Regions from separate parts of the Cellulomonas sp. CW35 genome, predicted to be linked through region 2. Evidence: riboswitches for the same ligand, from Rfam matches in the RefSeq annotation. Region 2 holds a riboswitch; each other region holds the start of a gene.
The links. Region 2 has a riboswitch for S-adenosylmethionine ahead of ACT17Q_RS15330 (methylenetetrahydrofolate reductase). Riboswitches for the same ligand answer to the same signal wherever they lie in the genome.

Region 1 (9,731 bases), 820 kb from region 2:
CGCTGCGCGCCACGTGCGCGGCGAGCTCGGCGCCGTGCTCGCGCTGCGCGAGCCGCTCGCGTGCGGTCTCGTCGTCGGCCGTGAGCAGCACGGCGGTGACGCGCGGGGAGTCGCCCATCGCGGCGGCCAGGTCGTCGGCGTACTGCGGGCTCACGGTGTTCGTGTAGACCAGGCGGCGGTGGCCGAGGTCGCGGTAGGCGGACCACACCGCGCGCAGGTTGCGCTCGGCCAGGCGGTCGGCGTGCGGTGCGGGGTGCGCGAGGTCCAGGTAGTCGCCCTCGATCACGGCGTGCGGGACGTCGGCGTCGCGGAGCAGCGCGTGCAGCGCGTGGGCCACGCTGGTCTTGCCGACCCCGGACCGGCCGCCGATCAGCACGACGTGCGACCGCTCGCCGGGGCCGCCGTCGCCGGGCCGCGCGCGCTCGTCGTCCCGGGCGGCTCCCGCACGCTCGTCGGACGCTGCGTGCTCGTCGGACGCGTGCTCGTCGGACGCTAGGTGCTCGTCGGAGCCCGGCAGTCCCAGCCGTGTGCGCAGCCGCGCACGCGCGGCGGGCCACTCGTCGGCCAGGACCGAGAAGTACACGGAGTCCCCGCGTGAGCCGTCGGGCGCGAGCCGGTGACCGCGCAGCCGCCCCTCCTCGACCGCGCCGAGCCGCGCGATGGCCGCGAGCGAGCGCGCGTTGCGCGCGTCCACGCGCAGCGCCACGCGGTGCACGCCCCACGTCTCGAACGCGTGCGTCAGCAGGGCGAGCTTGCACGCGGGGTTGACGTGCGTGCCCCACACCGCGGGGTCGTAGAACGTGTGCCCGACCTCGAGCCGGCCCATGCGCAGGTCGACGTCGTAGAACGAGGTCGACCCGAGCACCGCGCCGGACTCGGCGTCGAGCACCGCGAACGCGTACCGCCCGGGCGTCGCGAGCGCGCGCTCGACGTCCTCGAGCATGTCGTCGGGCGTGCGGGGAACGGGCGTCGTCATGCCGCGCCAGACCCGGTCGTCGACGAACACGACGAGCGCCGCCGCGTGCTCCGGACCGAGCGGGACGAGGTTGACCCCGGGGGCGTCGAGCGTCAGGTCGTGCTGCACGGGCCGCATCGTGCCATCCGGCGCACGTGCGGTTCGAGCCCTTTGCGCCCCGTGGACGGCCGGGGACGGCCGCGGGTGGCAAGGTGGGCCCATGCTGCTGGACGCCGGAGGCGACTACGACGGGCTGACGTTCACCGACGAGCGGTTGTCCGGGCAGGACGGTCGCGAGGCGCGCTTCCTCGACTGCACGTTCGTCGGCTGCGTGCTCGACGACGCGGAGCTGGCGCACGCGCGGTTCGTCGACACCACGTGGACGGGCGTGCGGGCGAGTGCGCTCGACCTGTCGAGCACCGCGTGGCAGGACGGTGGGTGGACGGACTGCCGGCTCGGGGCGGTGCAGGCGTACGGGTCGCGGTGGACGCGCGTGCACGTGTCCGGCGGCAAGCTCGACTACCTCAACCTGCGCGACGCGACGCTGGAGGAGGTGCGGCTGACGGGGGTCGTGGTGGACGAGCTCGACCTGGCGCGGGTGCGCGCACGGCGGCTCGTGCTCGAGGACTGCCGCGTGCGGCGACTCGACGTCACCGGCGCGACCCTGACCGACGCGGACCTGCGTGGCGTGCGCGACCTGCAGCACCTGGACGGCGTCGCGGGGCTCGCGGGTGCGACGATCACGTCCGAGCAGCTCGTCGAGCTCGCGCCGGCGCTGGCCGAGCACATGGGTCTGCGCGTCCGGTGACGGACCGCGCGCGGGCGCGTCAGGCGAGCGTCATGGCCAGCGCGGTCGCGGTGAGTGCGGCGGGGTCGTCGGGGCGCACGCCCACGGCCGCGAGCTGGCCGAGCCCGACGACGGCCGCGAGCGCGACGGACGAGCGGCGGCGGGCCTCGTCGGGGTCCTGCCCGAGCTCGACGAGCAGGTCGGCGAGGTAGTCGACGCGCCGCTGGGACACCCGTGCGACGACGTCTGAGACGCCCTCGGCGGCGGCCTCGACGTACAGGCGCGCGCAGTCGCGGCGCCGGCTCGCGACGGCCGTGAACAGGGCCTCGACGCGGTCCCGGGCGTCGCCGCGGCCGTCGCCGTCGACTCCCGCGCGGGCCTCGTCGCGGTCACGACGAACGTGCGCCTGCACAACCGGCGCGGCCGCCTCTACCTGCTGCCCGTGCGTGCGCTGCACCCGCACGTCGTGCGGAGCATGCTCGCGCGCGCCGCGCGCGTCCTGACTCCCTGACCTCTGCGGCGCCGCTCGGCTCAGTCGAGCGCAGGACCGCACGCCGCCGCGGCGGTCGCGGCCAGGTGGTCCAGGCCGTGCACCGCGAGCAGCGGACGCGTGTCGTCGACGACCGCCCAGCAGCCGTCCTCGACCGCGTACCGCGAGCGCGGCCCGTCCGTCACGTACGCGTGCAGCGCCGCGACCAGACGGTCGACGGCCTCGCTCGGCGTCCCGACCCCCACCGACGCGCGGATCGCACCGCCGCTCGCACCCAGGCGGGACAGCAGCGGGTGCGCGCAGAACCGGCCGTCACGCACACCGATGCCGTGCTCGGCCGCGAGGTACGCGGCGACCAGGCCGGGGTCGTGGTCCTCCACCGTGAACGTCACGACCCCCACGGGCTCCGCCGAGTCGGGCCAGATGCTCGCGACGCGCACACCCGGGACCCGCTCGAGCCCCGCGACGAGCCGGCCCCGCAACGCCCGCTCGTGCTCGACGAGCGCCCCGGCCGGCAGCGCCGCGAGCGCGTCGCACGCCTCCGCCAACGCGATCGCACCGATGACGTTCGGCGACCCGGCCTCGTGGCGCGCCGGGGCCGGCTGCCACACGGTCCGGTCGGCCCGCACGTCGCGCACCGCACCTCCCCCTGCGAGGTACGGCATGCCCGTGTCGAGCCAGTCGCGACGGCCGACGAGCGCGCCCGCGCCGAACGGCGCGTACGTCTTGTGGCCCGAGAACGCGACGTAGTCGGCGCCCGTGCGCGCGAGCGAGAAGCCGCGGTGCGGCACGAGCTGCGCACCGTCGACCGCGACCCGCGCACCCGCGGCGTGCGCGATCTCGACGACCCGCTCGACCGGCAGCGCCTCACCCGTGACGTTGGACGCGCCCGACACCGTGACCAGGGCGTACGCGCGCGCGGTGAGCTCCGCGCGCAGCGACTCGAGGGTCGCGGCGACGGTCTCGGCGATCGGCAGGATCGTCGTGCGACGGCCGTGCGGGTCGCTCGAGCGCAGCCACGGGAGCAGGTTCGCGTGGTGCTCCAGGTCGAGCACCAGCACCCGCTCACCGGTCGGGACGACCCCGGCGAGCAGGTTGAGCGAGTCGGTGGTGTTGCGGGTGATGATCGCGACGTCGTCCTCGCGCGCGTCGACGAACCGCGCGACCGCCTGCCGCGCGGACTCGTACAGCGCGGTCGACACCTGCGAGAGGTACCCCGCGCCGCGGTGCACCGACGCGTACAGCGGCAGCACCTCCGCGACCCGGTCGGCGACGGCCTGGAGCGCCGGTGCGCTGGCGGCGTAGTCGAGGTTCGCGTAGACGCGCTGCGTGCCGTCGACGAGCGGCACCGTGGTGCTGCCCCCGACCACGGGCAGGAGCGGCTGGACGGCGGACACGGTGGTCGCGCCCGTCGTCGTGCCGGTCGTCGTGCCGGACGTCGGGGCCGTCGTCGGACAGGACGTCGTCTCGGCCAGTACGGTCACGGGGGTACCTCCGTGGATCCGGGGACCCCGGGTCCGGGCATCCCGCGCTTGCCGGCACCGGTCGGTGCTCGGCCTGGTCGTCACCCGGGGCACCCCACCGCGGAGGAGGGTTGCCGGCCAGCGAGCCGGGGCTTCGCGCTGGCGCTCATGACCTGACCGAAAGGGTGGCGAGCCGAGCGAGCGGCTGTCAACGCGGACACCCGTCCGTCTCGCCACGCGGAACGCGTGTCCACGAGGTGGATGTGGCCGACGAATCGGCGTTACAGTCCTCGCACCATCCAGAGCGGCCGAGAGATCTGGCTCGACGACGCCGCAGCAACCCGCAGGCCCCGCGCCTGGCCGAGGGTGCTACCGCCAGGACCGATGGAGGAGCGACATGGCCGGACCCTACGCAGGCGACCTCACCCCGCAGCAGGCCTGGGACCTCGTGGCGTCCGACGAGCGTGCGCTGCTCGTCGACGTGCGCACCGAGGCCGAGTGGCAGCAGATCGGCGTCCCCGACGCCGCCGACACGGGCGGGCGCGCCGCGTTCGTGCAGTGGCTGACCCCGGTCGGCCCCAACCCCACGTTCCTCGACGAGCTCGCGGCGACCGGGCTCGAGCCCGGCGACGGCCGCCCCGTCGTGTTCCTGTGCCGGTCGGGCGTCCGCTCGGTCGCCGCCGCGCAGGCCGCGACCGCCGCGGGCTACGGCCCGGCCTACAACGTGCTGCGCGGGTTCGAGGGCGACGTCGGGCCCGACGGGCACCGCGGTCACTGGGGCTGGCGCGCCGAGGGCCTGCCCTGGCGGCAGGCGTGAGCCCGTACGCCCCCGGCCCCGGCGACTGGGACGCCCGGCGGGTCGACCGCTCGACGCTGCGCCCGGACACGCTCGCGGTGCGCGGCGGGCACGTCCGCTCGCAGTTCGGCGAGTTCGGCGAGGGGCTGTTCCTCACGCAGGGCTTCACCTACGACTCTGCGGGCCAGGCCGAGGCCGCCTTCGCGGGCGAGGTCGACCGGTTCCTGTACTCCCGCTACAACAACCCGACCGTGTCCACCTTCGAGGAGCGCCTGCGCCTGCTCGACGGCGCGCAGGCCTGCTACGCCACCGCGTCCGGCATGAGCGCGGTGTTCACGGCGCTCGCCGCGCTCGTCGGCTCGGGCTCGCGGATCGTCGCGGCCCGTGCGCTGTTCGGGTCGAGCGTCGTCATCTTCGACGAGATCCTCGCGAAGTGGGGCGTGCGCACCGAGTACGTCGACGGGCACGAGCTCACGCAGTGGGAGGCGGCGCTCGCCACCCCGGCCGACGTCGTGTTCTTCGAGACGCCGTCGAACCCGATGCAGGACCTCGTCGACATCGAGGCGGTCTCGCGCCTCGCGCACGCGGCCGGCGCGGTCGTCGTCGTCGACAACGTGTTCGCGACCCCCGTGTTCTCCCGCCCCCTCGACCTGGGCGCCGACGTGGTCGTGTACTCCGCGACCAAGCACATCGACGGGCAGGGCCGTGTCCTGGGCGGCGCGATCCTCGGCTCGGCGGACTTCGTGGGCGGGCCGGTGCAGACGCTCATCCGCAACACCGGGCCCTCGCTCTCGCCGTTCAACGCGTGGGTCCTGCTCAAGGGCCTCGAGACGCTGTCGATCCGCGTGCGGCACCAGGCCGCGTCCGCGCTGACGCTCGCGCGCTGGCTCGAGGAGCACCCGGCGGTCGAGTCCGTCCGCTACCCGTTCCTCGAGTCGCACCCGCAGCACGACCTCGCGCGGCGGCAGCAGACCGGCGGCGGGACGGTCGTGACGTTCACGCTGCGCACGCCCGAGGGCGCGACGCCGGAGCTCGCGAAGAAGACGACGTTCGGTGTGCTCGACGCCCTGCGCGTGGTCGACATCTCGAACAACCTGGGTGACGCGAAGTCGATCGTCACGCACCCGGCCACGACGACGCACCGCAAGCTCGGCCCCGAGGGGCGCGCCAGGGTCGGCATCGGTGAGGCCACGGTCCGCTTCTCGGTGGGTCTGGAGGACGTCGAAGACCTGCGCGACGACCTCGACCAGGCTCTCAGCACGCTGCGCTGACCCTCCGCCACCACCTCTCCGCTGGGGACCCCACCACCCCACCCGGCCGACGCCGGGGTTGCTCCGGCTCCGACGTCCCGGAACCGGAGCAACCGCGGGGTGGTCAGGTGAGCGTGCGGGCCAGGGCGGCGGCGTGGCGGCGCGAGCCGCCGACGAGCGCGAGCTCGACCCGGTCGACGCCCGCGCGGCGCGCGACGTGCGCCGCCTCGGCGGCGAGCGTGTCGAGCGGCGCGACGAGCATCGTCGCGTCCACGTGCCACGCGAGGTGGCTGAACGCCGCCGCGTAGGCGAGGTGGCCGCGACGACGAGCCGCGTCGTGCGCGTCGTCGGCGACGACCGTCTCGACCTCGAGCACGACGGTGACGTCGCTGCGCGGGCGGCCCAGCGCGGCCATCTCACCGTCGAGCATCGCGACGAGCGCGCGCACCGCCGCGTGCGTCGGCAGACCCGCACCGTGGCGGACGCGGATCACGTCGGCGCGGGCGGCCGCGAGGGCGAGCGTCGTGGGTACGAGCGTCGAGTCGTCGATGACGAACTCGGTGACGTGCCGCGGGGTGGCGGCGGCGAGCGCGACGGCGGCGGGCCGCGCGGGGGACGTCAGGTCAGGGGTGCGCACGTGCGCGAGGGGCTGAGCCACGGGAGGAGGTCCTCGGGTCGGACGGGGTGCGCGACGAGGGCCAGGGGGCCGCGGGCGCGCGCGAGCGTCAGCTCAGCGACAACACACCCGGACCGAGAACATGGCGGACAGGGTAACCACGGCGGCGCGGTTGTGACCACCCCGCGTCCACGATCCGGCAGCCGTCACCCCGGGACGTCACCACCGCCGCGTCGAGCTCAGCGGAGCGCGCGCCCGAACCAGAGGGTCAGGAAGTCGTCGGCGTGGTCGGTGTACGGGGGCACGGGCCGGTAGCCCGCGGACAGGTACAGGGTCACGGCCTCGGGCTGACGGATGCCGGTCGCGAGCACGGTGCTCGTGAACCCGCGGGCGAGCGCGTCGTCGTGCGCGGCGGCGAGCAGCGTCCGCGCCACGCCGGCCCCGCGCGCCGCGTCGCTCACGAACATCTTCTTGAGCTCGGCGCTCCCGTCCGGCTGACCGGGGCGCGGCGCCCGCAGGGACAGGCAGCCCACCGGCACCCCCGCGACCCGCGCCAGCCAGGTGGTGAGCACGCCGACGCCCTGGCGGGCGTCGTCGGACGCGAAGCCGAGGTCGGGCGCGTCGGGGACCAGCTCCGGGTAGCGCTCGACGTTGAACGCCCACATCGCGCGCCGCAACCCCCGCGCCTCGTCGTGGTCCCAGGGCACGGTCTCGAGCGCGACGTCCGCGGCACCGGTGGAGCGCCGCGACGAGGTGCGGGGGCCCGCGGGGACGTCCTTGGCGAAGCAGCGCGAGAGCGGCTCGTCGGCGTACTCGGCGTAGTTCGGGATCGAGCGGTACCCCAGCGAGAGGTACAGGCCGATCGCCTCGGGCTGCAGGACGCCGGTCTCGAGGACCAGCCGCGTGCAGCCGTGCGCGGGTGCGAGCCGCTCGAGCTCGAGCATGACCCGCCGCGCGTGGCCACGCCCGCGTGCCCGCGGCGCGGTGTACAGGCGCTTGACCTCGCCCACGCCCGCGCCGAGGTCTCCGGACGCGTCGCGCAGCGCGACGCACGCGACCGGCTCGTCGCCGTCCCGCAGGACGACCATCGCGACGATCCCGTCACCGGTCATCGTGTGGCCGGTGTCGTCGTCGCCGTACCGGTCGCGCAGCTCGGCCTGCTGGGCGGTGCGCAGCGTGGCGGCGGCCGGGTCGTCCCAGTGGACGAGGTCGAGCGCGACCGTCATGCGTCAGCCGACGAGCGCGTGCAGCACCGAGGTGAAGAACCGCAGGCCGTCCGTGCCGCTGCGCGGCCCCTTCGCGCCGTCCGGCCCGAAGCCCGCCTCGACGGCGTGCTCGGGGTGCGGCATGAGCCCGACGACGTTGCCGCGCGCGTTGCTGATGCCCGCGATGCCGCGCCGCGACCCGTTCGGGTTGTGGTCCTGGTAGCGGAACACCACCCGACCCTCGCCCTCGAGCTCGTCGAGCGTGCGCTCGTCGGCGACGTACTGGCCGTCCTGGTTCTTCAGCGGGATCGTGATCCGCTCGCCGAGCGTGTAGTCGCGGGTCCAGGCGGTGTCGACGTTGTCGACCGACAGCACCTGCTCGCGGCACACGAAGTGCAGGTGGTCGTTCTTGATCATCGACCCGGGCAGCAGGTGCGCCTCGGTGAGGACCTGGAAGCCGTTGCAGATGCCGAGCACCGGCAGCCCGCCGTGCGCCGCGTCGACGATCTCGGTCATGACCGGTGCGAACCGGCTGATCGCACCGGCGCGCAGGTAGTCACCGTACGAGAACCCGCCGGGCAGCACCACGGCGTCCACGCCGTGCAGGTCCGCGTCCGCGTGCCACAGCGCGACGGGCTCGGCACCCGCGAGGCGCACCGCCCGCGCGGCGTCGCGGTCGTCGAGCGTCCCCGGGAAGGTGACGACGCCGATGCGGGTCACGCCGGGACCTGCTCGTCGGCGTAGACCGCGACGACGTCCTCGATCACGGGGTTCGACAGGACCTGCTCGCCGGCCTCACGTGCCGCGGCGAGCACCTCGTCGGTGACGTCGCCGTCGACCTCGAGCTCGAACCGCTTGCCCTGGCGCACGCCCGCGAACTGACCGAACCCGAGCCGGCTCAGCGCGGCGGCGACGGCCTTGCCCTGCGGGTCGAGGATCTCCGGCTTCGGCATGACGTCGACGACAACTCGTCCCACAGGTCTGCTCCTGGTTGCGCGGTGGCGGGGGTTCGCCGCGAGTCTACGACCCGTCCCGCACGGCCGACCGCGCCGACCGCCGGTCGGACACGGCGCCGGGCACGGCGTCGGGCACGGCGTCGGGCACGACCGCCGCACGGGGGGTGTCCGCCGCGGGCACGCGCCCGACGGCGAGCGCGACGACGTCGACGAGCGCGAGCTCCTGCCCGCCCCCGGGCGACGCGGCACCGTCCACCGCACCGTCCACCGCACCGTGCCCCGCATCGTGCAGCGCAGCGAGCGCCGCGGCCGACACCAGGAGCACGACGAGGCCGCACGACGCGACGAGGTAGGACAGGCCGGGCGCCGCGGAGCGCTCGAGCGCGACGAGCCAGACCAGCAGGCCGACGACGAGCAGGGCGGCGAGCCCCGTCGCGCGCCCGGCCGGGACGACGATGCGGTGCGGCTGGTCCGGCAGCGCCCGGCGCCGCCGGCCCCGCAGCCCGGCCACGACGACGACCGCGAGGACGAGGCCGAGGAGCACGGCGCCGACGAGGATCCCCACCCCCAGTGCTCCGGGTCCGCCCGGTGCGACCGCGTCGACCTCGACGCACGCCCGACCGCACGGGGTCACCGCGAGGTGGCCGGGTGCGGTGAGCACCACGCCCAGGGCCGCGGCGGTCGCGACGAGCGCCCCGACGGCGACGCGGCGCAGCGCGGGGCGGGCCGCCACGCGCCGCCGCGGGACCCACGACCAGGCGAGGTCCCACGGCGTGGGCGGCTCACCGGGTTGCGCGACGAGGTGCTTGGCGCGGCGACGCTCACCGTGCAGCTCGCGGCGCAGCAGGACGACGGGGAGCATGAGCGCGGCGACGACCGTGAACGAGAGCTCACGCATCAGGGCGGCGGCGATCGCGAACGGCATCGCCGACCAGACCAGGTCGCCGACCGCACCGGCGACGGAGTGCTGCTCGTCGTGCGCCCACCCGCGATGGCGCGCGGGGATCCGCGCGTCGAGCATCCGGTAGGCGGCGCGGGTCCGCAGCGGAGGGCCGGTGCGCACGCGCGTCGCGAGCCCCGCACGGACGAGGCCGAGCGCCTCGGGGACGCTCACGCGCCCGGGGTCGCCTCCGGCCTGCTCGTCGTCGGCGAGGTCGGCGAGCAGGCCGGCCACCTCGTGCTCGCGCGCGGCACGCCACCGCGGCGGGTACGC
Region 2 (9,731 bases):
AGCACGGCACCGCCGCCCCGACGCCGGAGATCACGTCCGCGTCGGCCTGACCGGCCACCCGCCGCGACCGGCCCGCGCACGACCGCGCGGGCCGGTCGCGCGCGTGCGACCTCAGGCGGGCAGGCTGCGCGCCACGCGCTCGACCGCCTCGGTGAGGATCGCGCGGGACGTCGCGAAGTTGAGCCGCGCGAAGCCCGCGCCCGGGCGCCCGAACGTCGGGCCCGCGTTCAGCGCGACGCGCGCGTCCGCCAGCAGGCGTGCCGCCGGGTCCTCCTCGCCCGGCAGCTGCTCGCGCAGGTCCAGCCACGCGAAGTACGTCGCCGCGCCCGGGGTCCACCGCGTGCGCGGCAGCCGCGAGTCGAGCAGCGCGCCCAGGTGCGCACGCGAGTCCCGCAACGACTCCAGGAGCGCGTCCAGCCAGTCGTCGCCGTGCGTGAGCGCCGTGGTGTGCGCCAGGACCGGTACGTGCCCGACCTCGGACGACACCAGTTCGGGCAGGCGGGCCAGGTCCGCCACGGCGTCCGGGCCCGGCACGGCCAGCGCCGCCTTCAGGCCCGCGAGGTGGAACGCCTTGGATGCCGAGTGCACCGCGACCGCGCCGGGGATCACCGTCGTCGCGGACACGAACCGCACGTCCGCGTCGAGCACCAGCGGGGCGTGCACCTCGTCGGACACCACCCGCACGCCGTGCCGCGCCGCGAGCTCGCCGACCGCGCGCAGCTCGTCCGGGGCGTGCAGCGTGCCCGTCGGGTTCTGCGGGTGGCACAGCAGGTACACCGCCGACCGCCCGCCCGCCCGCGCCCGGCCGAACGCCTCGTCGAGCGCCGCGAGGTCGAGGCGACCGTCCGCGCCCAGGTCCGCACGCTCCACGGCGCGGCCCGTGCGCCGCACGAACGCCCGGAACGGCGGGTACACCGGCGGGTTGATGACGACCACGCCGTCGTCGTCCGTGAGCAGCCGCACCAGCTCCGAGACGCCCTGCATGACGTCCGGCACCAGGGCCGTCGTCGCCGGGTCCGGCGCCCAGCCCCAGCGGCGCTCCGCGAAGCCCGCGAAGGCCTCCTGGTACGGCCGGCCGGCCGGGTAGCCCGTGTCGCCGCGGCGCAGCGCGTGGGTCACCGCCGCCACCACCGGCTCGCACACGCGCACGTCCATCTCCGCGACGAACAGCGGCAGCACGTCGGGCGGGTAGCGGCGCCACTTCTGGCTGGTGCGGGTCCGCAGCTCCTCGAGCGACACGTCGAACAGGCTCACCTCCCGGACGTTACCCACCGTCCGACGTGCTCGCGATCGCCCTGGTCTCGGCCCGCGTCCAGCACGCGCGGGCTCGGGTCGGGACGACGAACGGGTCGGCCCGGGGCTGGGCCGACCCGTTCGCGCGGTGTCTCAGAGCGTGGCGCGGACCGCCTGGGTCGCCACGAGCATGTGCTCCAGGCTCGGCGTGGTCTCGTCGTACCGGCGCGTCTTGAGCCCGCAGTCCGGGTTGACCCACAGCTGGTCGAGCGCGATGGCCTTGACCGCACCCGTCAGCAGCTCGGTGATCTCCTCGACCGACGGCACGCGCGGCGAGTGGATGTCGTACACGCCCGGGCCCACCGCGCGCGGGTAGCCCGCCGCCGCGATGTCCTCGACGATCTCCATCTTCGAACGCGCCGCCTCGATGGACGTGACGTCCGCGTCCAGACCGTCGATCGCACCCATGATCTGGCCGAACTCCGAGTAGCACAGGTGCGTGTGGATCTGGGTGTCCGGACGCACGCCCGACGTCGCGAGCCGGAACGAGCGCACCGACCAGTCGAGGTAGTCCGCGTGGTCCGCCGCGCGCAGCGGGAGAAGCTCGCGCAGCGCGGGCTCGTCGACCTGGATCACCGCGATGCCCGCGGCCTCGAGGTCCGTGATCTCGTCGCGCAGCGCGAGGGCCACCTGGTTCGCGGTCTCGCGCAGCGGCTGGTCGTCGCGCACGAAGCTCCACGCGAGGATCGTCACCGGGCCCGTGAGCATGCCCTTGACCGGCTTGCTCGTGAGCGACTGCGTGTACGTCGTCCAGTCGACCGTGATCGGCTTCGGCCGCGACACGTCGCCCCACAGGATCGACGGGCGCGTGCAGCGCGAGCCGTACGACTGCACCCAGCCGTTCTCCGTGACCGCGAAGCCGTCGAGGTTCTCCGCGAAGTACTGCACCATGTCGTTGCGCTCGGGCTCGCCGTGCACCAGCACGTCCAGACCGATCCGCTCCTGCAGCTCCACGACGCGGCGGATCTCCGCCTTCATCTCCTCGACGTACTGCTCGTCGGTCAGCTCGCCCTTGCCGTGCGCCGCGCGGGCCTTACGGATCTCGGGCGTCTGCGGGAACGAGCCGATGGTGGTCGTCGGCAGCGGCGGGAGGTTCAGTCGCTGCGCCTGGGCCTCCTTGCGCTCGTCGAACGAGCCGCGCGCGAACGCGTCGTCGGACAGGCCGCCCGTGCGCTCGCGCACCTCGGGACGCACCACCCCCGGCGCGCTGCGGCGCGACGCGACCGCGTCGGACGCCTCGAGCAGCTGCTCGTGGATCGCCTCGCGGCCCTCGGACAGGCCCTCCGCGAGGGTGACGACCTCCGCGACCTTCTGGTCCGCGAACGCGAGCCACGAGCGCAGCGTCGGGTCCAGGTTCGGCTCGTCCGCCGTGTCGTGCGGCACGTGGAACAGCGACGTCGACGTGCCGACCGCGACCGCGCCCGCACCGATGACCTCGAGCTGCTCGAGCACCTGCAGCTTGGCGTCCAGGTCCGCGCGCCAGATGTTGTGACCGTCGACGACGCCCGCGACGAGCGTCTTCGACTCCAGGCCCGGGACCGCCTCGGTGGGCGCCGTGCCCTTGACCAGGTCCAGCCCGATCGCCTCGACGTCGGTGCCCGCGAGCACCGGGAGCGCGGCGCCCAGGTCCCCGTACGGGGCGGCGACGAACAGCGCGGGACGCTGCGGGCGCGCGAGCTCGGTCGCGAGCACGCGGTACGCGTCCGCGGTCGCCGCGAGCAGACGCTCGACCGGCACGTCGATGCTCTCCGAGACGAGCGCGGGCTCGTCGAGCTGCACCCACGTGGCCCCCGCCGCCGCGAGGTCGCGCAGCAGGTCCGCGTACACGGGCAGCAGGTCGTGCAGCCGGTCGATCGGCGCGAAATCCGCGGGCGCACCCTCGGTCGCCTTCGCGAGCGCCAGGTACGTCACCGGGCCGACGATCACCGGGCGGGTCAGGACGCCGTCGGCGAGCGCCTCGACGAACTCCGCGACCGGGCGCGTGCCGACGTACGAGAATGTCGTCTCCGGGCCGATCTCCGGGACGAGGTAGTGGTAGTTGGTGTCGAACCACTTGGTCATCTCGAGCGGCAGGTCGTCGCCACGGCCGCGCGCGACCGTCGAGTACGCCGCGAGGTCGAGCGTGCCGTCCTCACCGACGAGGTCCGCGAAGCGCGCGGGGATCGCGCCGACGACCGCGGTCGCGTCGAGCACCTGGTCGTAGAAGGAGAACGCGCTCGGGATCGCGGCCGTGTCCTTCGGCAGGCCGAGCTCGACGAGGCGCTCGCGCGTCCGGCGGCGCAGCGCCGCGGCGGTCGCCTCGACCTCGTCGGCCGTGGACCTCCCGGCCCAGAAGGCCTCCACGGCCTTCTTGAGCTCGCGGCGCGGCCCGATGCGCGGGTAGCCGAGCACGGAGCCGGTCGGGAACTGCGGGGTCTCGCTCATGGGGTCCAGCCTTCGTGTCGTGGTGGTGCGGGGTTCGGGGGACGTGGGCGCCGACCTCAGCGTGTCGAGCCGTCCAGCTGCGCGCCCTCGAGCAGGTCGAGCGCGGCCTCGTGCTTGTTGTACGTGTAGAGGTGCACGCCGGGTGCGCCGCCGTCGAGGACGCCCTTGACGAGGTCGACACCCGCGCGGGTGCCGATGCGGTGCGCCGCCGACGCGTCGTCCGCGGAGCCGAGCGCGTCGAGCAGGTCGCGCGGCACCGGGACACCCGTGAGCTCCTGCGTGCGCAGCAGCCGGGCCGGGTCGGTCAACGGGATGATCCCGGGGATGATCGGGATGACCACGCCCGCCGCGCGCGCCTCGGCCACCAGGCCCAGGTACGACTCGGCGTCGTAGAACACCTGCGTGATCGCGAAGTCCGCACCCGCCTCCTGCTTGGCGAGCAGCGACGCGACGTCCTGCGCGCGCGTGCCGCCCGTCGCCGCGTTGCCGCGCGGGAACGCCGCGACCGCGACCGACAGCGGCCGCACCCGCGCACGCACGGCCTGCGCCGGGCTCGCACCGCAGCGGCGGGACTCGATGTCCCGCAGCAGACCGACGAGCGCGCTCGCGGTCTCCAGGCCGTCCGGGTGGGCCTGCCAGTCGGCCTGGCCCGCGGGGGGGTCGCCGCGCAGCGCCAGGAACGAGCGCACGCCCTCGTCGAGGAACTCCTCGACGATCGTCGTGATCTCCTCGCGGCTCGTGCCCACGCACGTGAGGTGCGCGATCGGGGACAGCGACGTCTCGCGCAGCAGCCGCGAGACGAACGCGCGCGACGTCTCGCGCGTCTTGCCCGACGCGCCGTACGTGACCGAGACGAAGTCCGGGTGCACGGCCTCGAGCTGGCGCACGGTCTCCCACAGGCGCGGCGCGGCCTGCGGGTTGCGCGGCGGGAAGAACTCGAACGAGAGCGTCGGGCGGTCGAGCGTGCCGAGCGGCCGCGGGTCGGCGGCCACGTGCGCGCCGGTCGGGACGCCGGGGCGCGTCGCGCTGCTCGCACCGTCGGCGCGCGCGTCGTCGAGCCGCGGCTGCGCCGCGGGCGGGTTCACGGTCGCCGCGCTCACGCCGGCGGGCCGTTCAGACACTGGGTCTGCGACATGTCCACTCCATCGGTCCTGGCGGAAGCACCCACACCCTCGTCGCGGAGGGGGGTTGCTGCGGCGTCGACGAGCCAGGTCTCTCGGCCGCTCTGGATGGTTGGCGTGATCGTAGGCCGGGAGCCCACATGCTGACCACGACTTCTCACGTTGCGAGACGGGCGGGCCGCCCAGCGGACGCGTCGCCGGAGAGTCGCAGATCAGGCGGAAGGACGCTCCGCGGGTCAGGCCAGCGGACGCGGGCGCTGGTGCGGGATCTCGCCCCACGGCTGGGTGCCCGTCACCGTCGACAGCAGACCGGCCTCGACCGCTTGCAGGACCTGCGCGTCCGGCGGGACCGACCCGCCCAGCGCCTCCCGCGCACCGCGGACGGCGTCCAGGCCGCCGTCGTGGTCGGGCATCTCGGTCATGCGCAGGACTGTAACCGCCGTGCACGATCAGGCGAAGTCCCCACAGCCGGATCACCCGAGAAGAGCACGTCCCGGGTTCATCCGAGCGGGCGGCACCGGGACGGCCGGACGCCGCGGGTAATCGCGTGACCCGTCCCGGCCGACGTGCGCTGACCTGCGGATCTGCTCTCGCGCCGGGTCACCCGAACGCCACGACCCACCGCATCCGTCTCCGCAGCCGCCGGGGACTTCACCCACGCACCGACGGGCAGGTCGCCAGGTGGTCGTCGACGAGCCCGCACGCCTGCATCGCCGCGTACGCCGTCGTCGGTCCGACGAACCGGAAGCCGAGCGACTTGAGCTCGCGCGCGAGCGCGCGGGACTCGGGCGTCACCGCCGGCACGTCCGCCCACGAGGCCGGGCGCACGTGCTGCGTGCGGTCCGGCGCGAACGACCAGAACAACGCGTCGAGCGTGCGGCCGGAGGCGTGCAGCGCGAGCAGGGCGCGCGCGTTGGCGACGGTCGCCTCGATCTTCTGGCGGTTGCGCACGATCCCCGCGTCCGCGAGGAGCCGCTCGACGTCGTGCTCGTCGTACTCCGCGACCACCCGCGGGTCGAACCCCGCGAACGCCGCACGGAACGACTCGCGCTTGCGCAGCACGGTGATCCACGAGAGCCCCGACTGGAAGCCCTCGAGCGCGATCCGCTCGAACAGCGCCTCCTCGCCGTGTACCGGGACACCCCACTCCTCGTCGTGGTAGCGCTCGTACAGCGGGTCCCCGTCCCCGAAGCACCGCCCCGTCACGGGCGCCGGAGCGGTCACGGGCGCCGGAGCGGTCACGGCCGCCAGCGGGGTGTCGGCCGTCACGGTGTCGTCCATGCGGTTGAGTCTGCCGTCTCCCGCCCACGCGCGGCAGACCTCGCGCGCCCACTGTGGACGCCAGGCCGTCAGCCGAACCCCGTTCCCCCCCGTCGGCCCGGTCCCGCTCCGCAACCCCGACGTCGTGGGTGCTACGGCTCAGACGCGCCGTTCCCGTAGCATCCGCGGGGGCGACGACCGGCCACCTCGGCCATGTGCCGGGCTGGTCGCTGTCGAGATCCCCGAGCCAGGAGACACGCGGTGGCTGGGTCGAGACCGTGGTTGCTCGCGGTATGCGCGCGCGAACCCGGAGCAACCACGGGGTGGGCGGGAGTGGGTTCGCCGAGGGGGCTTGACCCCGTGAGGTGGACACGCTGATTCCGAGGTTGTCTCGGAGGGAGCGAGAAGATCTGGTCGTGGGGTGTGGGCGCCCACCGCGGCGTCGGCGCTTCTCGGGGACGACGACCTTGACGCCCTGTCCGCGATCACCGCGTCCAGCTCCGATCGGCGGGTTCTCGTGATCCGCTGGGGTTAGGTCAGGGTGGTGAGCTGTTTGCGGACGCGCTGGGCCGAGATCGGGGTCGGGGTGCCGAGCTGCTGCGCGAACAGGCTCACGCGCAGCTCCTCGAGCTGCCAGCGGACCATCGCGACCTGCGCGCGGTCCGCCCCGGACGCAGCCGCGAGCGCGTTCTCCAGGTCGTGCACCTGCCACGCCAGGTCGGCGTCGCGCGCGGGGTTCTCGGCGGCCTTGCCCAGCCGGTACCGCGCAGCACGCAGGTAGCGCACCAGGTGCATCAGGCGGTCCGCGCCGGTCTCGACGACGAATCCCGCGTGGACCAGTCGCGCCGACTGCTCGCGCACGTCGGACGCGGTGGCCAGCAGCGCGAGGCTCGAGGTCCCCTTGAGCTCTACCTCGAGCTCGCGCCACGCGGTGAGCACCTGGACGAGCACGCCGACGAGCGCGTGCACCCGGTCCTCGAGCCGGTCGCGCAGGAACGCGCGCAGCGCGGCGTAGTCCTCGGGCGTCCGGATGTCCGCGGGGGTGCGGCCCGCCTCGGCGGGGCGCGTGCGCAGGTGCTCGTCGACGAGCGCGTCGACCGCGGCGAGCTGCACGTCCTCGACGAGCGCCTCGCGGCTCGGGTACGGGTTGGCGGCCAGCGCGAGCGCCTGGGCACCCGTCCAGCGGGACGTCACGCGGGCCGGGGCGAGCCCGACGTCGAGCAGCAGCAGCCGGCGCAGGCCTGCGCGCGCGGCGGCGGGGCGCGCGGACGCGTCGGCGAGCGTGCGCACCGAGACGCTCGTGCGCTCGTCGACCAGGGTCGGGTAGGCGCGCACGACGGTCGCGCCCGAGCGCACCTCGACGACCTCGGGGAGCGTGAGGTCGGCGGGCCACGTCGTCAGGCCCGCGCGCGACACGGACTCGGCGACCGGCCCCGACGAGCCGTCCCTCGCGTGCCGCGACTCGGAGGCACCCGCGTCCGACCAGCGGGCATCGCCGCGGTCCGGGCGCGCGCGCGGACCAGGCCGCGCGGGCTCGTCGGCCGCCAGCCCCGCCTCCCGCATGGCCTGCCGCAGCGCGGCCTTCACGGCGGTGTCGACCGCGTCCTGCGCGCGGTCCGCGAGCCGGTGCTGCAGCGCCGCGAGGTCCTTGCCCTCGTCGACCACTCCGCCACGGTCCCCGACCACGCGGAACGTCATGCGCAGGTGCGCGGGCAGGCGGTCGTCGTCGAACGCGTCGGCGGGGACGTCCACGTCGCGCACGGCCCGGACGGCGGAGCGGAACGCGTCGTGGAACGACGGCGCGGCGTCGCCCGCGCGCACGGTGTCGGCCCAGGTCGCGGTGTTCTCGCGCAGCCAGGCGGCCACCGCGCGGCCGACGTCGGGTGCGGGGACGAGCTGCACGCGCACTGGCTTGGGCAGCGCGCGGATCGTCGCGACGACGAGCTCGTCGAGCAGCCCCGGCACCATCCAGCCGAAGCCGTCGGGCGTCAGGCGCGGCAGCTGGGGGAGCGGGATGTGCACGGTGACGCCGTCGGCCTCGGTGCCGGGCTCGAACTGGTAGGTCAGCGGGAGCGACAGGTCGCCCTGCGGCCAGCGCGACGGGAACGAGGACTCGTCGATCGCGTCCGCGTCGGACGAGACGAGCAGCTCACGGGAGTACGTCAGCAGGTCGGGGTCGCGGCGCCGCGCGGTCTTCCACCACTGGTCGAAGTGCCGGGCGGAGACGACGTCCGCGGGGACCCGCTCGTCGTAGAAGTCGAACAGGGCGTCCTCGTCGGCCAGCAGGTCCGCGCGGCGGGCGCGCGCCGCCAGCTCGGAGGCCTCCGCGAGCAGCCGCCGGTTCTCGTGGAAGAACTGGTGGTGCGTGGTCCACTCACCCTGCACGAGCGCGTGCCGCAGGAACAGCTCGCGCGCGGCCTCCGGGTCGACCGTCGCGTAGAGCACCCGGCGGCCGGCCACGACGGGCAGCCCGTACAGCAGGACGCGTTCGGTGCACATGGCCGCACCCTGCTTGGTGGACCACGCCGGGTCGGAGTAGGTGCGCTTGACCAGGTGCGCGCCGAGCTCCTCGGCCCACGCGGGGTCGATGCGGGCCGCGTCGCGCGCCCACAGCCGGGACGTCTCGACGAGCTCGGCGGCCATGACCCACGCGGGCGGCTTCCGGGCGAGCCCCGAGCCGGGGAAGATCGCGAACCGCGCGCCGCGCGCGCCGAGGTACTCGTTGCGCCCGCGCCGGTCGGGCCGGGCCGGGCGCTTGTCCCCCCGACGAGCGGGTGCGGCGACCTCGGTGGCCTCCTGCATCCCCACGTGCGACAGCAGCCCGGACAGCACGCAGCGGTGGATCGCGTCGGCGTCCCAGTCGCGGCGCAGCTCGCCGCGCCGCGGGCCGCCGGCACCCGCACCCTCGTCGGGACCGTCCGCGAGCGCTGGCCACCCGCCCTCCCCACCGCCGCCGGACGCCTCGTCGGGACCGCGACGGCGCCCCGCGGGCAGACCCTTGGCGAGGTCCCGCAGCTGGGTGACGACGTCCTGCCACTCGCGGACCCGCAGGTAGTTCAGGTGCTCGGCGCGGCACGCGCGGCGGAACGCGTTGCCGGACAGCTCGCGCCGCTGCTCGCGCAGGTAGGCCCACAGGTTCAGGTAGGACAGCAGGTCGGAGGTGGGGTCGGCGAACCGCGCGTGCAGCGCGTCGGCCTTCTCGCGCTCCTCGGCGGGACGCTCGCGCGGGTCCTGGATGGACAGCGCGGCCGCGACGACGACGACCTCGCGCAGCACCCCGTGGCGCGAGGCCTCGACCACCATGCGGGCGAGCCGCGGGTCGACCGGGAGCTGCGCGAGCGCACGCCCCGTCTCGGTGAGCCGGGTCCCGTCCGGCCCGGTCTCGATCGCGCCGAGCTCGGTGAGCAGCTGCACGCCGTCGCGCACCGCGCGCACGTCGGGCGGGTCGACGAACGGGAAGTCGACCACGTCCTGCGGCGAGGCCGCGACGCCCACGGCGATCATCTGCAGGATCACCGACGCGAGCGACGTGCGCAGGATCTCCGGCTCGGTGAACCGCTCGCGTCGCTCGAAGTCGTCCTGCGAGTACAGGCGGATCGCGATGCCGTCGGCCACGCGGCCGCACCGCCCCGA
Region 3 (9,731 bases), 840 kb from region 2:
CAGCCTGCCAGGCGGCGTACGACTGGTTCTCGGTGTCGACGTACAGGTCACCCGACGGCTGCGGGTTCTGCGTGGGGCCCTGGGTCGGTCCCTGCGTCGGGCCCTGCGTGGGGCCCTGGGTCGGACCCTGGGTCGGTCCCTGCGTGGGGCCCTGGGTCGGACCCTGCGTGGGGCCCTGCGTCGGGGTGACGGTGCCCGTGCACGCCACGCCGTTGACCGTGAACGACGTCGGCACCGGGTTCGAGTCGGTGAACGAGCCGATGAAGCCGAACTGGGTCGACGCACCCGTGCCGAGCGAGCCGTTCCAGCCGATGCTCGACGCGGAGACGCGCGAGCCGCTCGTCGTGACGTTCGCGTTCCACGACTGCGAGACGCGCTGCCCCGAGGACGGGAACGTCCACGCGACGGTCCACGACGAGAGCGGGGACCCCAGGTTGGTGATCTTGACGTCGCCCTGGAACCCGGAGTTCCACTGGCTCTGGACGGTGTAGTCGACGCGGCAGCCGTCGGCTGCGCTCGCGGTGCTCGCGACGGCCGTGAGGCCTGTGACGGACAACGCTGCGGCGGTCAGCAGCGCGGACGCGGTTCTGCGGGCGGACATGGATGCTCCTCGGGCTGGCGGACACGGGCACCGGACCCAGGGCGCGTCCGGCGGACACGCTGCGGCACGTGCGCTGCCGCTGCGCGTCGACGTCGACGTCGATGCGCGAGCACGCCCCTGGGCCGGTAGCGACCAGGCAACCCGACGTCCACCCGCCCCGGCCACACCGGGCGGTCGCCCACATCGTTTAAGTGCAGGTCAGCCGCGCCGCGTCCCGCCGCAGCACGGACGCGCGGCACGGGACCGGTCCCGGGTCAGCCCAGCGGGTCGCGGCTGCGCCGGTCCGCGCGGACCGCCAACGCCCCGCCGACGAACCCGCCGACGACCGCACCCGCGGTCCCCATCACCAGCCGGATCGAGCCCTGCCCGTCGAGGAACGAGATGAAGCCCGTCCCCGACGCCACGTCGGACGAGCCCGTGCCGTCCGAGCCCGCACCCAGGAACAGCGTGAGCAGCAGCCCGACGACGACGCCGACGAGCGCACCCGCGACGATGAACACCCCGTACTTGGGCGCCCGCCGCACCCGCGCGGGCACCGCGAGGCGCGCGAGCTCGTCCTCCGAGGGGGCCGGCTCACCGCCCTGGGGCGACGCGGGCTCGTCGGGGCGCTGCGGGTCCTGCGGGTCGTGCGACACCCCGCGATCCTAGGTCAGCCCGCCGCGGGTCCCGGCTCGCGCCGGGCCGGTCAGCGGCCGGGGCGCTCGCGCGCCGCCTGGAGCGGCAGCCAGTCCGCGAGGTCCGCGCGCTCGCCCGACGCGCGCACCCGGGCGTCGCGCACCGCGTCGTCCCACGTCAGCGCGCCGGTCGCGAGCTCGAGCCACGTCTGCGGGTCCATCTCGACGACGTTCGGCGGCGTCCCGCGCGTGTGCCGCGGCCCGGCGACGGCCTGCACCGCACCGTCCGGTGGCACCCGCACCTCGACGGTGTGCCCGGGCGCGACGTCCGCGAGCTCCTCGAGCGTGAACCGCACGGCCGTGCGCCGGGCCGGGACCGACGAGGGGTCCGCTCGCCACGCGGCGAGCGCCGCACGTCCCGCCACAGGATCGGTTCGACGACGAGGAGGCACCCCGCGATTCTCCCCCACCGCCGGGTGCCGCGGCCCGGTGGCCCGGCTCAGGTCGCGTTGCGCACGAGCTCGAGCGCGATCTCCTGCCACCACGCGCCGGCCGCCGGCCCGCCGTTGCCGGTGCCGTCCGACTCGCCCGGGGGCTTGACCCACAGCAGCGCGTCGCACGCCGTGCCGTCGTCGACCAGCCGCGGCAGGTCACCGACCGCGCGACCGCGCGCGTTGCACCACTCCCCGTCGCTCCCGCGGCCGTTGCGGGAGGTGTCGACGACGAACCGCAGGTCCAGCTCGGCGCAGATCGCCTCGCCGTACCCGCGCTCGTCGGCCGTCCACTGGTAGTTCGAGGTGTTCAGGGCGATGCCCGTCAGGTGCTGCGTGCCCACCAGCTCGACGCGCCGCACCACCTCCCGCGGCGTCAGCCACGCCGAGTGCCCCGCGTCGAGGTAGACGCGCGCACCGGCGGCGTGCAGCACCTGCGCGGCGTCCGCGAGGTACGCGACGCGGTCGCCCTGGTGGTCCCCGGCCCCGAGCTGCGGCAGCGCGTCCGGCTCGAGCACGACGATCGGCGCACCGCAGATGCCGGCGGCCACGTCCCGCACCCACTGCCCGTACCGCTCCGCCGGGGCACCGCCCGCTGAGTAGTGCCCGCAGTCGCGGCCGGGGATCGCGTACACCGCCAGGACCGCCGTGCTGCCCTCGTCGTGCGCGGCACGGGTGAGCTCGCGGACCTGTTCGCGCGTCGCGTCCGGGTCGGACGGGTCGTCGAGCCACGTGGCCTGCGGGGTCGTCGCGAGCAGCTCGAGCGCGGCTCGGTCCGCGCCGTGCGACGCCTGCCAGGCCGCGTACGCCTTCGTCCGGGTGCTGAGGTAGAGGCCGGTCACCGCTCGTCCTGTCGTCGCGCCATCTCGGTCCGGGTCGGGGCGGTCCGCGCGCCGGCTCCGCCGGTGTGGGAGCGCTCCGACACGAGCAGCAGCCTGGTCGACCGCGGGGCTCCTGCCCGTAGGCCCAAGGTCCGTCGCCCGTTCGCCAGCCCGCACCGGCCCGGGCGGGAGGCGCCGCCGCTAGGCGCGCGGCACCGGGCGGTGGCCGCGGCTGTGCTCCGCCGTGAGCTTCTTCCAGCGGGCGCGCTCGGCCGCCGCGAGCCGCGCGTCCACGCGCCGCTCCTGGTACGCCGCCTCACGCTCGAGCCGGCGCCAGCTGTCGAACCGGCGCTCGTCGAGCTCGCCCGAGTCGAGCGCGGCCCGCACCGCGCACCCCGGCTCGGACCGGTGCGCGCAGTCCGAGAACCGGCACCGGGCGGCCAGCGCGGCGACGTCCGCGAACGTGTGCTCGAGCGCCTCGGCGTCCGCCACCAGACCCACCGCACGCAGCCCCGGGGTGTCGATCAGCACCGCGCCGCCCGCGAGCGGCACCAGCTCCCGGTGCGTCGTCGTGTGCCGGCCGCGGCCGTCCGCGCGGCGCTCACCCGTCGGCATCGCCGCACGGCCCGCGAGCGCGTTGACCAGCGTCGACTTGCCGGCTCCCGAGGGTCCGACGACGACGAGGGTCGTGCCCGGCGTGAGCACCGCGCGCAGCGGCCCCAGCCCCTCGTCGGCGGTCGCCGTGACCGCGTGCACGTCGACCCCGAGCGCGACGCGCTGCACGTCAGCGGCCATCCCCCACGGGTCGGGGACCAGGTCCGCCTTGGTCAGCACCACCACCGGCGTCGCGCCCGAGCGCCACGCGAGGGTCAGCAGCCGCTCGACGCGCCCGAGGTCCGGGTCGGGGTCCAGGTGCTCCACGACGAGCACGACGTCCACGTTCGCCGCGAGCACCTGCGTCAGCGACGTGCGGCCCGCGGTGTCCCGCACGAGCGCCGACGAGCGCGGCAGCACCCGCGCGACGCAGCCCGCGTCGTCGAGCAGGACGTAGTCGCCGACCGCGGGGACGACACGCCCCTCGTCGTGCTCCGCGAGCCCGTCGCGCGCGAGCGCCGCGCGCACGGGCTCTGCCGGGGCGGGCTGTGCCGGGGCGGGCTGTGCCGGGGCGACCCCCGCGAGGGCGGGTCCGGGGACGCCGAGGTCGGGCACGACGAGCACCGCACCCTTGTCGGCGCGCACCACACGCCATCGCTGCGAGGAGGACATGCCGCCGACGGTAGGCCGACGCACCCGCGCCCGTCCGCTCCATTTCCGACCCCCGGCAAGGGGCCGAGCACCGACGTCAGGACGCGTTGCGCGCCAGCTCGAGGGCGATCTCCTGCCACCACTGCCCGGCGGCGGGCCCGCCGTTGCACGTGCCGTCGGACTCGCCGGGAGACTTGACCCACAGCAGCGCGTCGAGCGCCGTGCCGTCGTCGACGAGCCGCGGCGCCTCGCCGAGCGCGCGGCCGCGCGCGTTGCACCACTCGCCGTTCGAGCCGTTCCCGTTGCGCGAGGTGTCGACCACGAAGCCCAGGCCGTCGAGCTGCGCCGCGACCTGCTCGCCGTACGCGCGCTCGTCGGCGGTGGTCTGGTAGTTCGACGTGTTGAGCGCGAAGCCCGCGAGGTGCGCGGTGCCGACCGCGCGGATGCGCGCGACCGCCTCGCCGACGGGCAGCCACCCGCTGTGGCCGGCGTCGAGGTAGACGCGTGCGCCCGCCTCGTCGAGGGTGCGCGCGGCCGCGGCGAGGAGCGCGACCCGGTCGCCCTGGCCGTCGCAGTCGCCGAGCTGGGCGAGCGCGTCGGGTTCCAGTACGACGACGGGGTGCCCGACGATCCCGCCGGCCACCGCCTCGACCCACGCCGCGTACGCGTCGGCGGCGACGCCGCCCGCGGAGTGCAGCCCGCAGTCGCGGCCCGGGATCGCGTACACCACGAGCACAGCGGTGGTGCCCGAGTCGGCGGCGGCCGACGTGAGCCGGGCGACCTGATCACGGGCCACGCCGGCGTCGACCCAGTCGCCCACCCAGGCGGCCTGCGGGGTCTGGGCGATCGTCGCGAGGAGTCGCTTCTCCTCTCCCGTGGCCGCGCTCCAGGCGGTGACCGCCTGCGACTCGGTGCGCACCAGCAGGCCGCCGGCTGCGTCCGCTCCGGCGGCGGTGCTGGGTGCCGGCGTCTGCGGCGCCGCCGACGGGGGTGCGGCGGTGGGCGCGTCGGCCGTGCCCGGAGCGGCCGACGAGGCGGCCGGGGTGGTCGTGGCCGGACCCGCGGTGGCGTCGCACGCGGCGAGGAGCCCCATGAGAATCATGGCGAGGAGCACGGCGAGGACGCCTGCCCGCACGGGCGCGCCGGCCACGAGCCCGGCTCCGGAGGTGGGCTGCGCAGCGCGTCGGTCACCCATGAGGTCGTCCACCCATGAGCACGTCAGCGGCCGCACGGGGCGCGCACTGCAGCCCGGACGTCCGGGTTCACCCGTTCGCGACAGGCCGCGGCCCCGGTCGCCTCGCGTGAGGCGACCGGGGCCGCACGGCCGTCAGACCAGGCCGAGCGCGAGCATCGCGTCCGCGACGCGCACGAAGCCCGAGATGTTGGCACCGGCGACGTACGAGCCGGGCACGCCGTACTCGTCGGCCGTCGTCAGGCACCGGTCGTGGATGTCACGCATGATCGCCGCGAGGCGCTCCTCGGTGTGCTCGAACGTCCACGAGTCCCGCGACGCGTTCTGCTGCATCTCGAGCGCGGAGGTCGCGACACCGCCTGCGTTCGCGGCCTTGCCGGGCGCGTACAGCACGCCCGACTCGGTCAGCAGCGTGATCGCCTTGGGCGTCGTGGGCATGTTCGCGCCCTCGGCGACGACCTTGACGCCGGAGCCGACGAGCGCGCGCGCGTCGTCCTCGTCGAGCTCGTTCTGCGTGGCGCACGGCAGCGCGACCTGCGCACCGACCTCCCAGACGCGGCGGCCCGGGACGTACACGGCGCCGCGACGCTCGGCGTACACCGAGACGCGCCCGCGCTCGACCTCGCGCACCTGCCGCAGCAGGTCCAGGTCGATGCCCTTCTCGTCGAGCACGTAGCCCGACGAGTCCGAGCACCCGACCACGTGCGCGCCCAGCTGCTGGGCCTTCTCGATCGCGTACAGCGCGACGTTGCCCGCACCGGAGACGACCACGCGCTGCCCGTCGAAGGACTCGCCGATCGTCCGGAGCATGCTCTCCGCGAAGAGCACCGTGCCGTAGCCGGTCGCCTCCTTGCGGACGAGCGAGCCGCCCCAGGTGAGGCCCTTGCCCGTGAGCACCCCCGACTCGTAGCGGTTGGTGATGCGCTTGTACTGCCCGAACAGGTAGCCGATCTCACGGCCGCCGACGCCGATGTCACCGGCCGGCACGTCCGTGTACTCGCCGATGTGGCGGTACAGCTCCGTCATGAACGACTGGCAGAAGCGCATGACCTCGCCGTCGGACTTGCCGCGCGGGTCGAAGTCCGAGCCGCCCTTGCCGCCGCCGATCGGCATGCCCGTCAGCGCGTTCTTGAAGACCTGCTCGAAGCCCAGGAACTTCACGATCCCGAGGTACACCGAGGGGTGGAACCGCAGGCCGCCCTTGTACGGGCCGAGTGCGGAGTTGAACTCGACGCGGAAGCCCCGGTTGATCTGCACGGTCCCCGAGTCGTCGACCCAGGGGACACGGAAGATGATCTGCCGTTCGGGCTCGCACAGCCGCTCGAGGACGGCGGCGTCGACGTACTCGGGGTGGCGGTCGAGCACCGGCCCGAGGCTGTCGAACACCTCGTGGAGGGCCTGGTGAAACTCGTGCTCCCCGGCGTTGCGCGCGAGCACCTGCTCGAGGGCACGCTCCAGCTGCACCTGCATGTCTTTCGGCTCCGCTCTGCTCCGCGTGGCCTGGATGTGAGGACGCCCCAGGCTAGACGCCGTCCGGCAGTCGGGCGCAGGACTCCCGACCCGTGGACATCCGCGGGTCGCTGGGCGGCGCGGCGCTCGTCGCCCCGCGGTCGGCGTGCCGCTGGGGCGCGGGGCCCCGCGACGTCCACCAGACGAGATTTCCGACCAATCTGGTATCCCTTTTCGCACCCGCTGCTATACCCCTCCCGAGGTCACGAGAACCAGCGCCAAGCCCCGGCTCGCTGGTCGGCAACCCCGGTCACGCGCGGGGTGCTCCGGGGGACGACCTGGCCGGCCCACGGGCCGGCAAACGTGACGGAACGATTGCGAGGGACCATGAGCACGCACGCACCTGACACCCACCCCGAGCCCACCGTCGTGGTGGTCGCGGGCAACCCGCGCGAGGGATCGCGCACCCTGGCGGCCGCCCGGGCCGCGGCGCTTGCCGTCGCCGCCCACGTCGGCGGGACGGTCACCACCACGGTCGACCTGGTGACCGTCGCCGGCGAGCTCTTCGCCGGGCAGCGACCCCAGGTCGACGCCGCGCTCGGCGCGCTGGCGGACTCCGATGTCGCGGTGATCGCGACCCCGGTCTACAAGGCCTCCTACACGGGCCTGCTGAAGGCGTTCCTCGACCTGTACGGCCCCGACGGGCTCGCGGGCGTCGTCGTCGTGCCCCTCGTCGTGTCCGGCAACCCGGCGCACGCGCTCGTCGGCGAGGTCCACCTGCGGCCCGTGCTCGTCGAGCTCGGCGCGGTCGTCCCGACCCGCGCCCTCACGGTCACCGAGGCCGACCTCGCCGACCCGACCGGCCTCGACCGCGCCGTGGACGCCTGGCTCGCGCGCGGCGGCGACGCGCTGCGCCGCGCCGTCGGTCAGCCGGCCGCGGACCTCGACCTCGCGGAGGCAGCCCGATGACCGCCGAGCCGGTCGCCCGCCCGCACACCGACGCGCCGCACGAGTCGCGCCTGTCACCCGACGAGTACAAGGCCGTGTTCCGCGGCCACCCCGCGGGCGTCGTCGTCGTGACGCTGCGCGACGCGGACGGCCGACCCGTCGGGTTCACCGCGACGTCCGTCATCTCGGTCTCCACCGAGCCGCCGCTGCTCGCGTTCTCGCTCGCGTCCTCGTCGTCCTCGTGGCCCGCGGTCTCGCGTGCGACGACCCTCGCCCTCAGCTTCCTCGCCGACCACCAGGACGACGTCTCGGCCAGGTTCGCGACGAGCGGCATCGACCGGTTCGCGGCCGGCGGCTGGACCGCGCTGCCGGCCGGGGAGCCGGTGTCAACGACCACTCATCCCGATCCCACGATCTGGACCATCTCGTTCCCCGTGTGAGCCCCCGCTGCCCCACCTCGCCCACGCCCCCGCCCGCCGACCCCGCGGTTCCTCCGGGTCCGAAGGAGCTGAGCCGGAGCAAGCGCGGTCTCGACCGAGGCCCCCGCCGCTGACCCCGTCGTTGCTCCGGCTCTGGAGGGGCCGAGCCGGAGGAAGCGCGAGGTCGGCGGGGTGGGGCGGTCAGGTATCGGGTGTCGGGTGCGGGGGCTGGGTGTCGGGGACGACGAAGCCCCCGCGCCGGGTGGGTGCGGGGGCTCCGGGGTGGTGCGGGGTCAGCCGAAGTGGCGCGGGAGGGTGGCCTCGAACACGTCGCGGGCCTCGGCCAGCGGGATCGCGAACAGGCCCTCGACCTCGACGGCCGGACCGGCCTCCTCGTCGTCGGACGCGACGTCCGCGGTCTGACCGAGCTTGAGCGCCGGGACGCCGCGCGCGACGCACAGGTCCGCGAAGCGCACCTCCTCCGAGCGCGGCACCGCGACGAGCGCACGTGCCGTGGACTCGGAGAACAGCGCCTCGAACGGCGTGAGGCCGTCCCGCTCGCACAGCGCGTCGAGGGACACGCGCACACCCACGCCGAACCGCAGCGACGACTCGAGGAGCGCCTGGACCATGCCGCCCTCGGACAGGTCGTGCGCCGCGTCGACGAGGCCGTCGCGCGCGGCGTTCTGCAGCACCGCGGCCAGCGCACGCTCGGCGGCCAGGTCGACCCGCGGCGGCACGCCGCCCAGGTGACCGTGCTCGACGTCCGCCCACGCGGACCCGTCGAGCTCGGCACGCGTGGTGCCGAGCAGGTAGACCGACACGCCCGGCGCGGTCCAGCCGGACGGCACCGCGGACGCGACGTCGTCGAGCACGCCCAGCACACCGACGACGGGCGTCGGGTGGATGGCCGAGTCGATCTTCCCGGGCTCGCCCGTGCCGTTGTAGAGCGAGACGTTGCCGCCCGTGACGGGGACCTCGAGCGTCTGGCACGCGTCGGCCAGGCCGCGGATCGCCTCGACGAGCTGCCACATCGAGTCGGGGTGCTCGGGGCTGCCGAAGTTGAGGCAGTCGGTCACCGCGAGCGGGCGCGCGCCCGTCGTCGCGACGTTGCGGTACGCCTCCGCGAGCGCGAGCTGCGCACCCGTGTACGGGTCGAGCTTGCCGTAGCGGCCGTTCGCGTCGGTCGCGAGCGCGACACCCAGGCCGCTCTCCTCGTCGACCCGGACCACGCCCGAGTCGTCGGGCTGCGCGAGGGCGGTGTTGCCCTGCACGAAGCGGTCGTACTGCTTGGTGACCCACTCCTTGGACGCGAGGTTCGGCGAGCCGAGCAGGCGCAGCGCGGTCGCGCGCAGCTCGTCGGGGCTCGTCGGACGCGCGAGCGACGCGGACGTGTCGGCGTTCAGCCCGTCCTGCCACGCGGGACGCGCGTACGGGCGGTCGTAGACCGGGCCGTCGTGCGCGACCGTCTTGGGGTCGACGTCGACGATGCGGTGCCCGTGGTGGTCGATCGTGAGCCGGCCCGAGCCGGTGACCTCGCCGATGATCGCGGTCTCGACGTCCCACTTGCGCGTGATCGCGAGGAACTCCTCGAGCTTGGCGGGGGTGACGACCGCCATCATGCGCTCCTGCGACTCCGACATCAGGATCTCGCCGGCCGTCAGGGTGGGGTCGCGCAGCAGGACGTTCTCGAGGTCGACGTGCATGCCGCCGTCACCGTTCGAGGCGAGCTCGCTCGTCGCGCACGAGATGCCCGCCGCGCCCAGGTCCTGGATGCCCTCGACGACGCGTGCGGCGTACAGCTCGAGGCAGCACTCGATGAGCACCTTCTCCATGAACGGGTCGCCGACCTGCACCGACGGCCGCTTGGACGGCTTGGTGTCGTCGAACGTCTCCGACGCGAGGATCGACGCCCCGCCGATGCCGTCGCCGCCCGTGCGCGCGCCGAACA

Region 1: another riboswitch for S-adenosylmethionine. It lies ahead of ACT17Q_RS02705 (rhodanese-like domain-containing protein); the one in region 2 lies ahead of ACT17Q_RS15330 (methylenetetrahydrofolate reductase).
Region 3: another riboswitch for S-adenosylmethionine. It lies ahead of ACT17Q_RS02780 (NAD(P)H-dependent oxidoreductase); the one in region 2 lies ahead of ACT17Q_RS15330 (methylenetetrahydrofolate reductase).

What each region holds. Positions count from the first base shown of each region.
Region 1 covers NZ_CP199000.1:563,690-573,420, reverse strand. The annotation lists gene ACT17Q_RS02725 (GNAT family N-acetyltransferase) at 1-1,084, opposite strand, end outside; gene ACT17Q_RS02720 (pentapeptide repeat-containing protein) at 1,176-1,763, shown strand; gene ACT17Q_RS02715 (hypothetical protein) at 1,783-2,199, opposite strand; gene ACT17Q_RS02710 (aminotransferase class V-fold PLP-dependent enzyme) at 2,274-3,716, opposite strand; SAM riboswitch class IV at 3,756-3,869, opposite strand; SAM riboswitch class I at 3,988-4,086, shown strand; gene ACT17Q_RS02705 (rhodanese-like domain-containing protein) at 4,093-4,512, shown strand; gene ACT17Q_RS02700 (O-succinylhomoserine sulfhydrylase) at 4,509-5,762, shown strand; gene ACT17Q_RS02695 (hypothetical protein) at 5,866-6,399, opposite strand; gene ACT17Q_RS02690 (GNAT family N-acetyltransferase) at 6,597-7,583, opposite strand; gene purQ (phosphoribosylformylglycinamidine synthase subunit PurQ) at 7,587-8,282, opposite strand; gene purS (phosphoribosylformylglycinamidine synthase subunit PurS) at 8,279-8,539, opposite strand; gene ACT17Q_RS02675 (hypothetical protein) at 8,583-9,731, opposite strand, start outside.
Region 2 covers NZ_CP199000.1:3,368,135-3,377,865, reverse strand. The annotation lists gene ACT17Q_RS15345 (Hsp20/alpha crystallin family protein) at 1-50, shown strand, start outside; gene ACT17Q_RS15340 (MalY/PatB family protein) at 112-1,254, opposite strand; gene metE (5-methyltetrahydropteroyltriglutamate--homocysteine S-methyltransferase) at 1,387-3,717, opposite strand; gene ACT17Q_RS15330 (methylenetetrahydrofolate reductase) at 3,774-4,817, opposite strand; SAM riboswitch class I at 4,857-4,953, opposite strand; gene ACT17Q_RS15325 (hypothetical protein) at 5,075-5,260, opposite strand; gene ACT17Q_RS15320 (DNA-3-methyladenine glycosylase I) at 5,490-6,119, opposite strand; gene hrpA (ATP-dependent RNA helicase HrpA) at 6,630-9,731, opposite strand, start outside.
Region 3 covers NZ_CP199000.1:584,470-594,200, reverse strand. The annotation lists gene ACT17Q_RS02815 (glycoside hydrolase family 6 protein) at 1-601, opposite strand, end outside; gene ACT17Q_RS02810 (histidine kinase) at 856-1,236, opposite strand; gene ACT17Q_RS02805 (sterol carrier family protein) at 1,287-1,667, opposite strand; gene ACT17Q_RS02800 (glycoside hydrolase family 6 protein) at 1,715-2,548, opposite strand; gene rsgA (ribosome small subunit-dependent GTPase A) at 2,729-3,793, opposite strand; gene ACT17Q_RS02790 (glycoside hydrolase family 6 protein) at 3,870-4,967, opposite strand; gene gdhA (NADP-specific glutamate dehydrogenase) at 5,100-6,434, opposite strand; SAM riboswitch class IV at 6,675-6,783, shown strand; gene ACT17Q_RS02780 (NAD(P)H-dependent oxidoreductase) at 6,801-7,382, shown strand; gene ACT17Q_RS02775 (flavin reductase family protein) at 7,379-7,801, shown strand; gene purL (phosphoribosylformylglycinamidine synthase subunit PurL) at 8,074-9,731, opposite strand, start outside.